Linked DNA regions of Candidatus Thiodictyon syntrophicum. The protein of the gene in region 2 interacts with the protein of the main gene of each other region in a pairwise test. Links are inferred from orthologs where the notes say so. Each region holds a gene or a part of one and is shown on either strand. Other genes may lie near its edges. The genes, in order: leuS and ligA.

The links.
Region 1: the proteins of ligA (region 2) and leuS interact in binary tests that used the Escherichia coli proteins (3 or more experiments, as listed by UniProt). The link is inferred for Candidatus Thiodictyon syntrophicum from one-to-one orthologs.

What each region holds. Positions count from the first base shown.
Region 1 is NZ_CP020370.1:6,597,967-6,604,236, reverse strand. What follows is about bases 164-3,328. They hold leuS (leucine--tRNA ligase), read left to right. Parts: upstream 164-506; coding sequence 507-3,128; downstream 3,129-3,328. Other genes in these bases: THSYN_RS28250 (LPS-assembly lipoprotein LptE), read left to right, coding at 3,112-3,328; dusA (tRNA dihydrouridine(20/20a) synthase DusA), read right to left, coding at 164-261. In the rest of the region: more of dusA, read right to left, coding at 1-163; more of THSYN_RS28250, read left to right, coding at 3,329-3,639; holA (DNA polymerase III subunit delta), read left to right, coding at 3,681-4,712; THSYN_RS28240 (hypothetical protein), read right to left, coding at 4,764-5,027; elongation factor P-like protein EfpL, read right to left, coding at 5,098-5,661; THSYN_RS28230 (efflux RND transporter permease subunit), read right to left, coding at 5,766-6,270.
Region 2 is NZ_CP020370.1:5,520,512-5,526,662, forward strand. Bases 1,177-4,222 are described here. They hold ligA (NAD-dependent DNA ligase LigA), read right to left. Parts: upstream 3,823-4,222; coding sequence 1,531-3,822; downstream 1,177-1,530. Other genes in these bases: THSYN_RS23410 (carbonic anhydrase), read right to left, coding at 1,177-1,225; THSYN_RS23415 (segregation and condensation protein A), read right to left, coding at 1,225-1,509; THSYN_RS23425 (cell division protein ZipA C-terminal FtsZ-binding domain-containing protein), read right to left, coding at 3,819-4,222. Also shown: THSYN_RS23405 (P-II family nitrogen regulator), read right to left, coding at 3-341; more of THSYN_RS23410, read right to left, coding at 425-1,176; more of THSYN_RS23425, read right to left, coding at 4,223-4,526; lipoyl(octanoyl) transferase LipB, read right to left, coding at 4,998-5,642; THSYN_RS36755 (hypothetical protein), read right to left, coding at 5,765-5,890; THSYN_RS23435 (YbeD family protein), read right to left, coding at 5,950-6,151. UniProt on the Escherichia coli protein: DNA ligase that catalyzes the formation of phosphodiester linkages between 5'-phosphoryl and 3'-hydroxyl groups in double-stranded DNA using NAD as a coenzyme and as the energy source for the reaction.

The DNA.
Region 1 (6,270 bases), 1.1 Mb from region 2 along the record:
GCCCCACTCCTGCCCCAGGCCGGCGCACCGGGCCAGTTCGCCCGGGTCCGAGCCGCCGAGTTGCAGTGCCAGCGGGTGCTCGGCCGGGTCGAAGCGCAGGTGCCGGTCCAGGTCGCCGTGGATCAGGGCCCCGGTGGTGACCATCTCCGTGTAGAGCAGGGTGCGCCTGGTGATCAGCCGCAGGAAATACCGGCAGTGCCGGTCAGTCCAGTCCAGCATGGGGGCGACGCTGAGGCGGCGATCGAGGGGAGTGGCGGGCATAGGTCGGGCCTGGGTCTCGGTCAGCGGCAGCGTGACCCGCACGCGTTGGATGGCTGCGCCGAGGTCCCCCGCGCTCGCGCGGCTGCATGGGTGGCTTCGGGGCTGGGGCTTGGGTTGCTGCAAAAGGTAGCAGATCCGGCCGGTTCTGACACGGGCGCGGGTCGCCCTGGCCGTCCCGGCGCGGTATGCTGTCGCCGCTCTTCCGATTCCATCCGATCCCCTGTGCGTCCACCCGAATCCAACCCATGCAACACGACTATGACCCGCGCGGCATCGAGACCGCGGCCCAGGCTTTTTGGGACGAACACCAGAGCTTCAAGGCGGTGGAGGACCCCGCCCGGGAGAAGTTCTACTGCCTCGCCATGTTCCCCTACCCCTCCGGGCGGCTGCACATGGGGCATGTGCGCAACTACACCATCGGCGACGTGATCGCCCGCTACCAGCGGATGCAGGGCAAGAACGTCCTCCAGCCGATGGGCTGGGACGCCTTCGGCCTGCCGGCGGAGAACGCGGCGATCAAGAACGGGATCCCGCCGTCGCAGTGGACGCGCTCCAATGTCGCCTACATGAAGGGCCAGTTGCGCAGCTTAGGCTTCGGCTACGACTGGGACCGGGAACTGGCCACCTGCGACCCGGACTACTACCGCTGGGAGCAGTGGCTGTTCACCCGGCTGATGGCGAAGGGGCTGGCCTACCGCGCCACCGCCGTGGTCAACTGGGACCCCATCGATCAGACGGTGCTCGCCAACGAGCAGGTGATCGACGGCCGCGGTTGGCGCTCCGGCGCCCCGGTCCAAAAGCGCGAGATCGAGCAGTGGTCGGTGCGTATCACCGACTATGCCCAGGAGTTGCTGGACGCCTTGGACGGCCTGACCGGCTGGCCGGAGCAGGTGCGCACCATGCAGCGCAACTGGATCGGGCGCTCCGAGGGCGTCTACATGGAGTTCGGGCTCGCCGGTTCCGCTGAGGTCCTGGGGATCTATACCACCCGCCCGGACACCGTCATGGGCGTGACCTATATGGCGGTCGCCGCCGAGCACCCCTTGGCGCGACGGGCCGCCGAGACCGACCCGGGGCTCGCCGCCTTCATTGAGGAGTGTCGCCGGGGCGGGGTCTCGGAGGCCGAGATCGAGACCATGGAGAAGCGCGGTTATCCCCTGGGACTCAACGCGATCCATCCCGTGACCAATGAGACGGTGCCGATCTTCGCCGCCAACTTCGTCCTCATGGGCTACGGCACGGGCGCCGTCATGGCGGTGCCGGCCCACGACCAGCGGGACTGGGAGTTCGCCGAAAAGTACGGCGTCCCCAAGCGCCAGGTGATCCACTCGCCTGACGGCAGCCCCTGCGGGATCGAGGCCTGCGCCTACGTGGAGAAGGGCGTACTGCGGGACTCGGGTCCCTTCGATGGCCTGACCTCGGCGCAGGCCTGCGACGCCATCGCGACCTGGCTTCAAGAGCGGGGAAAGGGCGAGAAACGTGTCAACTTCCGGCTGCGCGATTGGGGCGTCTCCCGCCAACGCTACTGGGGCTGCCCCATCCCGGTGGTCCGCACCCCCGACGGCGGCGTCCGCCCAGAGACCAATCTCCCGGTCCTTCTGCCGGAGGACGTCGTCGTCGATGGCTCTGGTTCCCCCTTGAAAAGAATGCCTTCATTCTCTGAACTCCCCAACGGGGAATTCAGAGAAACCGATACCTTCGATACCTTCTTCGAGTCGTCCTGGTACTACGCCCGCTTCTGCTCCAGCGACTGCACCACCGCCATGCTCGATGAGCGCGCGCGCTATTGGCTGCCGGTGGACCAGTATGTCGGCGGTATCGAACACGCGGTGCTGCACCTGCTCTACGCCCGCTTCTTCCACAAGCTGATGCGCGACGAGGGCCTGGTCGACTGCGACGAGCCCTTTACGCGGCTCCTCACCCAGGGCATGGTGGTGGCCGAGACCTGGTACCGGGGCGGCGCGGACGGGCGCAAGGAGTGGTTCAACCCCGCCGACGTGGAGGTCACCCGCGACGACAAGGGCAAGATGCTCCATGCGGTGCTCAAGGCCGACGGGCAGCCGGTCCTCTTCGGCGGCATCGAGAAGATGTCCAAGTCGAAGAACAACGGGGTGGACCCGGAGTCACTGATCGCGCGTTACGGGGCCGATACGGTGCGTCTCTACACCATGTTCACCTCGCCGCCGGACCAGTCACTGGAGTGGAACGACGACGGGGTGGAGGGGGCCTACCGGTTCCTGAAGCGCCTCTGGACCCTCGCGAGCGCCAAGGCGCAACCGATCGGCGCGGCCCCCGCGGTCGCGGACCTGGCCGCGGACCTGGACGGCGCGACCGCCGCCGCCCGCCGGGAGGTCCAGGCCGCGCTCAAGAAGTCACTCTTCGACTACGAGCGCCAGCAGTACAACACCGTGGTTTCCGGTTGCATGACGATGGTCAACGCGCTCTACCGACTGGATGACTCCCCCGGTGCCCAGGCGGTGCTGCGCGAAGGGGTCAGCATCTGCCTGCGCCTGCTCGCGCCCATCGCCCCCCACGTCACCCACCACCTGTGGCAGGAACTCGGTTTCGGCGCGGATATCCTGGACGCCCCCTGGCCCGCGGTGGACGAGGCGGCGCTGCGCCAGGACAGCATCGAGTATGTCCTGCAGGTCAACGGCAAGCTGCGCGGCAAGGTGACGGTCGCGGCCGACGCGGACCGCGCCGCCGTCGAGGCCGCTGCGCTCGCCGCGGACTGCGTGCGCCGCTATACCCAGGTCGGGGTGCCGGGTACCGATGACGCGCGCTGCGTTACCCCGCAAATCAGCGAGGTCCGGGTCCGCAAGGTGATCGTGGTCCCCGGCAAACTGGTGAATGTTGTTGTCAATTAGGGCACTGAAGAGCCGACGGGCGGTACTGCGCAGCCTGCTCCAGGCGCTGCCCGTGGCGGCGCTCGCTGGCTGCGGCTTTCACCTGCGCGGCGCCCTGGAGATCCCGGCCGACCTGGCGCCCATCTACCTCCAACCCGAGACCGGCTCGCCGGTCATGCTGGCCGTCCGGGAGCAGCTCGCCGGCGGGACCGTCCCCCTCGCCTCCAGCCCGGACAAGGCGAAGCTGATCCTGCGCATCACGGCGGAGGGACGCTCCTCGCGCGTCGTCGCGACCAATGACGCCGGCAAGGTATTGGCCTATGAGCTGCATTACCTGGTCACCTACGAGGCCGTGACGGCCGACGGCAAGGTGCGGATACCGAAACAAAAACTGGACCTGGTGCGGACCTTCGACAACCCGGACGTGGAGGTCCTGGGCAAGCAGCTCGAAGAGGCGCAGATCTACCAGGAGTTCGCCGTCGATGCCGCCGATCGCATCCTGATGCGGTTGCGGACCACCCTGCTGCGCTGAGGTTTGGCGACGGCGACCCCGGTCATCCTGGAACCAGCAACATGCGTCTGCGCTTCACCCAACTCCCGGACCAACTCGCCGCGGGCCTGTCCCCGGTCTATCTGATCTGCGGCGACGAGCCCTACCAACTCGGTGAGGCCGCCCGCCTGATCCGCGCGCGGGCGCGCACGGCCGGCTTCGACGAGCGTGAGGTCCTGGACCAGGACGGCGCCTTCGACTGGGGCGCCCTGGGGGCCAGTGCCGACGCCATGTCGCTGTTCTGCGCGCGTAAGCTCATCGATCTGCGCATCGGCACCGCCAAGCTCGGCCGCGACGGCGGCGCCGCGGTGCGCGCCTACTGCGCGCGGCCCTGCCCCGACAACCTGCTGTTGATGACGGCCCCCGGGCTGGACCGCAAGGAGTTGGAGACCCAGTGGGCGCGGGCGGTGGAGGCGGTCGGCACCATCGTGCAGGTGTGGCCGCTCAAGGAGCGGGAGCTGCTCCAGTGGCTGGGTCTGCGCCTTAGGGCGGCCGGATTCGCACCGGGGCGCGGGGTGGCGGAGCTGCTGGCGGAGCGGGTCGAGGGCAATCAACTGGCCGCGGTCCAGGAGATCGAAAAGCTCAAATTGCTGCGTGACCCGGGCGCCCTGGCCGTGGAGGACCTGCTGGGGACCCTGGCGGACAGCGCCCGCTTCGACCTCTACGCCCTGACCGACGCGGCGGTGGCCGGGGATCGGGCACGCGTGCAGCGGGTGCTGGCGGTCCTGCGGGCGGAGGGGGTCGCGGCGACCCTGGTACTGTGGGTCCTGGCGCGGGATCTGCGGATGCTGGCCCAGGCCGCCTGGGCCAAGGCGCAGCAGGGCTCGGCCTCCCAGGTCTTGGCGCAGCACCGCATCCCGCGCCAGCGCCTGGAGTCCGTCGAGGGCGCCCTGCGCCGCCTGTCACCGACGCTGCTGCGTGCATTGGTACGTCAATGCGCCCTGGCCGATCGGTCGATCAAGGGCTTAGGCCCTGGCGATGCCTGGCAGCGCCTGGGCTTCATCGCCGACACCCTGGCCGCGGGCGGGCTGCGGCTCCCGGCGCCGCCGAGCTGAGTGATCGCAGGTGGGGCTTGGGCCGCAAAGCAACGCAAGCCCAACCGTCCATCAAACCAGACCGTTACGTTCCAAGACCCCGTAAACCTTCCGGCTGGTCCGCGCGAGCCGCGACACCTCGCCCAGATTGGGGCTCTCACCAGCGGCCAGTCGTCGCTCCCAGTCGTCCAGTTCCCCCTCCAGAAAGTCCAGGAGCTTGCGCGAGCACCCGTCGCAGGCACCAGTGCAGGCCCGCGAGCGCGGATCCTCGAAGGGGATCGCTGCCCGGATCTGCGCGATCAGGCGGCGCATGGCGGTGCAGGTGTCAGGCTTCATCCAAATCCGGCAGTTGCTCGCGCCAAGACACCAAGAAATACAATAAGGATGCGACAATCTGGCCCGCGTCTCAGGCCCGCGACATGAACTCGCCGGACACCGTATTGACCTTGATGACCTCACCCGCCGCCAGGTACTCGGGTACCTGCACCACCAGCCCCGTGCTCAGGGTCGCCGGCTTGTTGCGGGCGGAGGCCGAGGCGCCCTTGATGGCGGGGGCACAGTCCATGACCTCAAGGATCACCGTGGCGGGCAACTCGATGCCGACCGCCACCCCGTCGACCACCAGGGCGAAGATCCCCTCCAGGCCCTCGGTCAGGTAGGGCAGTTCGGACTCCAGGGCCTCCAGGTCGAAGCCGTGCTGCTCGAAGGTGTCGCGGTCCATGAAGGTACAACCGTCGCTCTCACGGTACAGGAACTGCACGGCGCGCCGCTCGAAGTCGACCGTCTGCACCTGCTCGTCGCCCTTGAAACTGCCCTGAAACTTCTGGCGGTTGACGACGTTGCGCCCCCGCACCTTGTAGAGCGTGTTGCCGCTGCGCGACGACGCGGTCTGGACCTGGAGTTCCGTGATATAGACGACCGCGCCGTCGACCTCGATGACGCTTCCCTTCTTGATCTCACTGGCTTTCATGTGCTCACTTGCCAACCGGTTAAAGGATTCTGAGGGCGCATCATACAGGCGCGGGGGCGCCCCGGGGCCATGTCCCCGTTGGTGGGTGCGATCAGAGCTGATGGCTAGTGCGCGGCGGGGTCGGCCGCCGCCCGCGGCACCCGGAACCAGGCGGCATAAAGGGCCGGCAGAAATCCGAGCGTCAGGGCGGTGGCGACCAGGATGCCGCCCATCATGGCGACCGCCATGGGACCGAAGAAGGCGCTGTGGGCGAGCGGGATCATGCCGAGCACGGCGGCGGCGGCGGTCAGGACGATGGGGCGGAAACGCCGGGTCGTGGCCCCGATGATGGCGTCGCGCGGGGATGCGCCGGCCGCCCGGTCCTGTTCGATCTGGTCGACCAGGATGATGGAGTTGCGCATGATGATGCCGGAGAGTGCAATGGTCCCGAGCATGGCGACGAAGCCGAACGGCAGTCCGAACATCAGCAGGCCGGCGGTGACGCCGATCAGCCCGAGCGGTGCGGTCAGGAGCACCATCAGGGTGCGTGAGAAGCTCTGGAGCTGGATCATCAGCAGGGTGAGTACCACCGCCAGCATCACCGGCACGCCGGCACCGATCGACTTCTGA
Region 2 (6,151 bases):
CCTCAGACCGCGGCCTCGTTCTCCTCGCCGGTGCGGATGCGCACCACCCGCGTCACCTCGGAGACGAAGATCTTGCCGTCGCCGATTTTGCCGGTGCGCGCGGCGGCCGTGATGGCGTTGATGCAGGCGTCCAGATTCTCGTCCGCCACCACCAGTTCAACCTTCACCTTGGGCAGGAAATCCACGACATATTCGGCCCCGCGGTAGAGCTCCGTGTGGCCCTTCTGCCGGCCGAAGCCCTTGACCTCGATGGCGGTCATGCCGGTGATGCCGGTGGCGGACAGGGCCTCCCGGACGTCGTCGAGCTTAAATGGCTTGATAATCGCTTCGACCTTCTTCATGGGGTACTCCGCTGGGGGGTCAGAACTGGTAAAGCCTGTGAGTATAGTTTCCGGCCCCGGAGAAGAACAGACTGCGCGTGCCCTCAGTGCGGCAGCGAGACAAAGACCGGACGGCCGTTGAGCGGCTGCGCCGGGCGGGCATTGCCCCCGGTCGCGCGCGCGATGCGCCCGATCAGCTCCGGCGCCAACTCCACCGGCGCGGCCAGGATGAACCAGGTGACCGGCTCGCTGCAGGGCGGGTTGGCGAACGACCCGGTGTAGCGGTAATAGCCCCTGTCCGGCGGGAGCAACAGCAACGCATTGATGCCCAACTGCCGGTAGTTGACCCGCTCTCCGGCCCGCAGCGGCAGGCGCTCGGCGATGCGCACCAGGGCGCTGTTGGGGTGCGGCCCGGGTTGGATCGGGACCACCACGACCGCGTGCCGGCCATCCCGATCGAGGTGCACCAGATGGATCTCCGCCGCCGCCGCCACCCCGTTGATCAGGGTCTCCCCGGGGACATGAAAATGCAGTGCCGTCAGGTTGTAGCTCAGGCCGCCGACGCGCAGTTCGCTCCCCGGCTGGATCAGGACATTGACCCCGCGACCGTCGTTGACCGCGTCCAGGGGTTGGGAGCGATACCGCGGCTGGAGCGGCTCGTAGGGGATCGGCTGGACCGTACGGATGTCGATCGGTGACTGCCGCTGGCCCGTGCGGCAGGCAGCGAAGCCGGGCGACAGGTCCGCCCACCGGGCCGGCCCGGTCGCGCCCTGATAGGACCAGGCGGCGGCGGATGGCGGGGCGGCCAGGGCCCGACCGCCCAGGGGCGCCGCCAGGCCGACGGCGAGCAACAGGGGCACCAAGGCCCGGCCGACAGAGTGGACGTATGAGCGGGTCGGCATCATCAGTTCGCCTTGCGCTTCAGGCCAGCCATCGGCACCAGTTCGACCGCCTGCGGTTCGTCCGTGAAGTGGGGGCGTTCCCCGCCGCGGCCCTGGAGTTGCGCCAGGCCCCGCTCCCGGGCCGCGATCAGCAGCAGACAGTGGCGCACGTCCTCAATGGTGGCGTCACGCAGCGGGTGGCGCATCCCGGGCGCCGGGGTCAGATCCCGGATGATCGCCGACAGGGTCTTACGCATCGCGATCAGGATCTGCTGCTCTTCGGTCAGGTCGTTGGGCGGTGCGGTCATGTGCGTTCCTCAGGTGGTGGGCTAGGTGTCGGCGATCAATCGAGCCAGTTGCTCCTCGGTCATGATCGGCACGCCGAGTTCTTGCGCCTTGTTAAGTTTGGACCCGGCCGCCGCTCCCGCCAACAGAAAATCCGTGGCCGTGGAGACGCTGCCCGTGACCTTGGCCCCCAGCGACTCCAGTTCAGCCTTGAACGCGTCGCGCGGGCGGCTCAGGGTGCCGGTGATGACAAAGGTCTTGCCGGCCAGCGGCCGGGCCTGGGACCCCGCCGGGGACCCGGGAGTGACCGCCGCGGCGGGCCAGCGGATGCCGGCCGCAATCAAACGCTCGATCGCCTCGCGGTTATAGGCCTGGGCGAAGAATCCGACCAGATGCGCGGCGACCACCGGTCCCACCCCCTCCACCAGGCCGGCGCCGGCCCCAACCAGGTCCGCGGGCAGGGCCCCGCGCAGCCGCTCCAGGGTCCCGCAGGCCGCGCCCAGGGCTGCGGCGGCGGCGCGATTGAGTCCGGGGATCTGTTGAGCCGCCAGCCATTCACCCAGGTCGGGAGTCGCCTGCGCGTCCGGGCTCGCGAGCAGCCACGCCTGGAGCGCCTGCGCCGCCGCGGGTCCGACCCCGCGCACCCCGCGCGTGGGCAGGAAGTCCGCCTCGCGCGCCGCCATCAGCGCCGCCAGTGAGTCGAAGTGCGCGGCCAGGGCCGCCGCCGTTGCCTCACCCACCTCGCGAATGCCGAGCGCGAAGATGAAGCGGGCAAAGCTGGTCTCACGGCTGCGCGCCAGGGCCGCGATGAGATTCTCCGCGGACTTGTCGCCCATCCGCTCCAGGGCGGCCAACTGCCCCTGGGTGAGCCGATAGAGGTCGGCCGGTTCCTGGACCAGGCCCCGCTCGACCAGTTGATCGATCAGCTTCTCGCCCAGGCCCTCGATATCCATCGCCTTGCGGGAGGCGAAGTGGCGAATCGCCTCCTTGCGCTGCGCCGGGCAATAGAGCCCGCCGCTGCAGCGCGCCACCGCCTCGCCCGCCGGGCGGATCACATCGGCGCCGCACACCGGACACCGGGCCGGCAACACCACTGACTGGGCGTCCGGGGGCCGCCGCTCGGGCAGGACCCGCACGATCTCCGGGATCACATCCCCGGCCCGGCGCACCGAGACACTATCGCCGATCCGCACGTCCTTGCGCTCCACCTCGTCCATATTGTGCAGGGTGGCGTTGGCCACCGTCACGCCGCCCACGGCGACGGGCGTCAGGCGCGCGACCGGGGTCAGGGCCCCGGTGCGGCCCACCTGAAACTCCACCGCCTCCACCACCGTCAACGCCTCCTGCGCCGGGAACTTGCGGGCGATGGCCCAGCGCGGGTGGTGAATGGTCGCCCCCAGGGCGGCCTGATCCGGGATACGATCCAGCTTGAAGACCACCCCGTCGATATCGTAGCCCAGGGACTCCCGGCGGCGACCCAGGTCGTCGAAATAGTCCCGGCAGCCCGTAAGCCCGGTCACCTGCCGCAGTTCCCGGGAGATCGGCACCCCCCAGCCGGCGAGGCGCTGGAGCATGGCGAACTGGCTCGCGCCGGGGTCCGCGCTGGTCTCGCCCCAGCCATAGCAGCAGAAACGCAGCGGGCGGGCGGCGGTCATGCGGGGGTCGAGCTGGCGCAGACTGCCGGCGGCGGCGTTGCGCGGGTTGGCGAAAATCTTATCGCCGCGCGCCAGGGCCTCCGCGTTCATCCGCGCGAAGCCCGCATGGGGCAGATAGACCTCACCGCGGACCTCCAGCACCGCCGGATAGTCATCGCCCAGCAGACGCAGCGGCACCCCCTGGATGGTGCGCACATTCGCGGTGATGTCCTCGCCGGTGGTCCCATCGCCGCGGGTGGCGGCCTGGACCAGGGCGCCCTGCTCGAAGCGGATGCTCACCGCCAGGCCGTCGAGCTTGGGTTCGGCGGTGAAGGCCGCCTCCCCGGTCGCCGCGAGCCCGCTGCGCACCCGGCGATGGAACTCCGCCAGGTCGGCGTCGTCCATCGCATTGTCGAGCGAGATCATCGGCAGGCGGTGCCGGACCTGGGTGAACTCCGGCCGCGGCGCCGCCCCCACCCGCTGGGTGGGTGAGTCCGGGGTCACCAGGTCCGGGTGGCGCGACTCCAGGTCCACGAGTTCCCGGAACAGGCGGTCGTAGTCCCCGTCCGGAATATCCGGATCATCGAGAACGTAATACCGGTGGTTGTGGTAGCGTAACTGCCCGCGCAATGCCGCGGCACGGGCCCGGGCCGCGGCCTCGGCGCCAGCCGGCGACCCGGTGTCGGGACCGCCCGCGGTCACCGCCGTGCGGCCCTCGCAAAGCGCGCCTCATTGGCCAGGACCGACTTGCGCAGTTCCTCCTCCTTGCGGACCGTGAGCGGTCGGCGGGTCTCGTCGAGCACATCGCCGCCCAAGGTCGTGGCGAGCTTGCGCGCGGTGGCGATCATCTCCTCCAGGATGGTCAGGTCCTCCGGTCGGCCGTCGAGTTGCGCGAACAGCATCATCCCCGGGGTGTTGAAGCCCTCCATGTCGTCGAAGGGGAAGGTGCCGGGCTTCACCATGTTGGCCATGCTGAAATAGACCCGGGTGCCGTCGTCGAATTCGTCCAGGCAGTGGAAGATGTCCATGTCGCCGGGGCGCAGTCCGCAGGACTCGGCCACCTCCAGGAGGTCCAGCCCCGGAAACTCACCATAGCGCTTGGCAACGCTCAGTTGGAGCAACAGCGGGGCCGGGACGCCCTCGTCCGGGGCCGCGTCGGCGCGCGCCGCCGGGGCCTGGGGCCGGTCGCCCTCGTCCTCCGGGTCGGGGTCGTCCACGTGGTCGCGGGCGTGCCGGCCCTGGGGCTCGCGCCCGCCGGGACCCGCGGCCTCATGCGTATCGTCCTCGTCGTCGCCATCGTCCGACCCCTCCTCATCGGGACCGCGACTGCGTTCCCAGAGGTATAGGGCGAGGATCAGGATGGCTCCCAGGACGATCAGGATCAGTCTGACGGTAGTGGCGTCCATTCATGCTCAACGCGATGGTTAAAGAGAAGATCGGGCAGCCCGGAGTATAACCCGGGCGCCCTGTTTATGGGCACAGGCACGCACCGGGGCGGCCCCCCGCACCCCGCTCCCGGCGGACCAGCGGCGCCGGCCGCAGCCCTCGCGGGTCCGCCCTGTGCGGTACAACCATAGCAGATCGCATCGGGGAGATCCCGAAGCGCCTGAGCGCGCGGCACAGGATGTCATACTCCGGGACGCCGCGGCCGGTTCAGGCCGCGTGCGGCGCGGTTCGGCAAGGGCGGTCTGTGGCATGGGCGTCTCCCGGGGCGGTGGCGGTCATGGACATAGCCTGGAACGGGTCCCGACGGTCGCAGGCCCGCAGTCCAAGGCGCGAGTACCGCCGGGTGGAAAGGCGCGGGTCAATAGCCGAACCGGTAAACCTGAATCCGGCATCCCCGGATTGCTCTTTCTGGGAAAAAGCCGCCCGGGGATTCAGGCCCGCGGCGCGCCCAAGGCCGCCAGGGCGCTGCGAAGTCCGCACCCCAACTCGGCCGCGAGCGCGCCCAGGTCCGCGGGCGGGCGCAGGTCGGCGACCCGCGTGACCGCCAGCCCCGGATAGCCGCAGGGATTGATACGCCCGAAGGGCTCCAGGTCGAGGTCGACGTTCAATGCCAGCCCGTGGTAGCTGCACCCCTGACGCACGCGCAACCCGAGGGACGCGATCTTGGCCCCGTCCACATAGACCCCCGGGGCATCGGCACGCGCAACGGCGACGATCCCGCGGGTGGCCAGCAGGTCGATCACCGCCTGCTCCAGGAGTTGGACCAGGCGCTTGACCCCGATCCCGCCGCGATGCAGATCAAAGAGCACATAGGCGATGAGTTGGCCGGGTCCGTGGTAGGTCACCTGGCCGCCGCGGTCGGTGCGGATGACCGGGATCGTGCCGGGATCGAGCAGGTGCTCGGGGCGCCCGGCCTGACCCAAGGTGAAGACCGGCGGGTGCTCCAGGAGCCAGATCTCGTCCGGAGTCGCCGCGTCGCGCGCCGCGGTGAAGGCGCGCATCGCCTCCCAGGTGGCCTGATAGTCCTGCAGACCGCTTAGGCGGCGCAGGATCAGGGTGGGGGACGGGACGGGCATCGCGGCCTCCGGGGTGGGATCCCGACCGAAGTCATTGTCGTTGTTCGGGCCGGACGGGGCATTCGCCCCGTCCGAAACGTTTTCCGTGGACCTGCCGAATGGTGGCGACGCCCGACGTAGCATCAAACGTTCGGGACGGGGTGAATACCCCGTCCCGCCCTGGCACCGTTGACGTTGTCGTTGTCGTTGTCGTTGTCGTAATCGAGGTTATCGTAGTGCCCCGGATTCTCTCGCACCCCAAGTTGCATCGCCTCTCCGATTACGACAACGACAACGATTGTGTTTAACTTTGATTGTTGACTCCTTACTAAAGGGCCCAGACGACCTGCTCGTGGGCGGACAGGTCCCGGTAGATGGCATTGAGTTGGGCACGGTTCTGGGCCACGAAGGTGACGGTGACCGCGAGCCACTTGCCGCCGCTGCTCACGCGGGCGCTGATGGCGGTTTCGTCGAGTTCCGGGGCGTGGCGGCGCATGATGGCGAGCACCACGGACTGGAAGTCCGCGTCG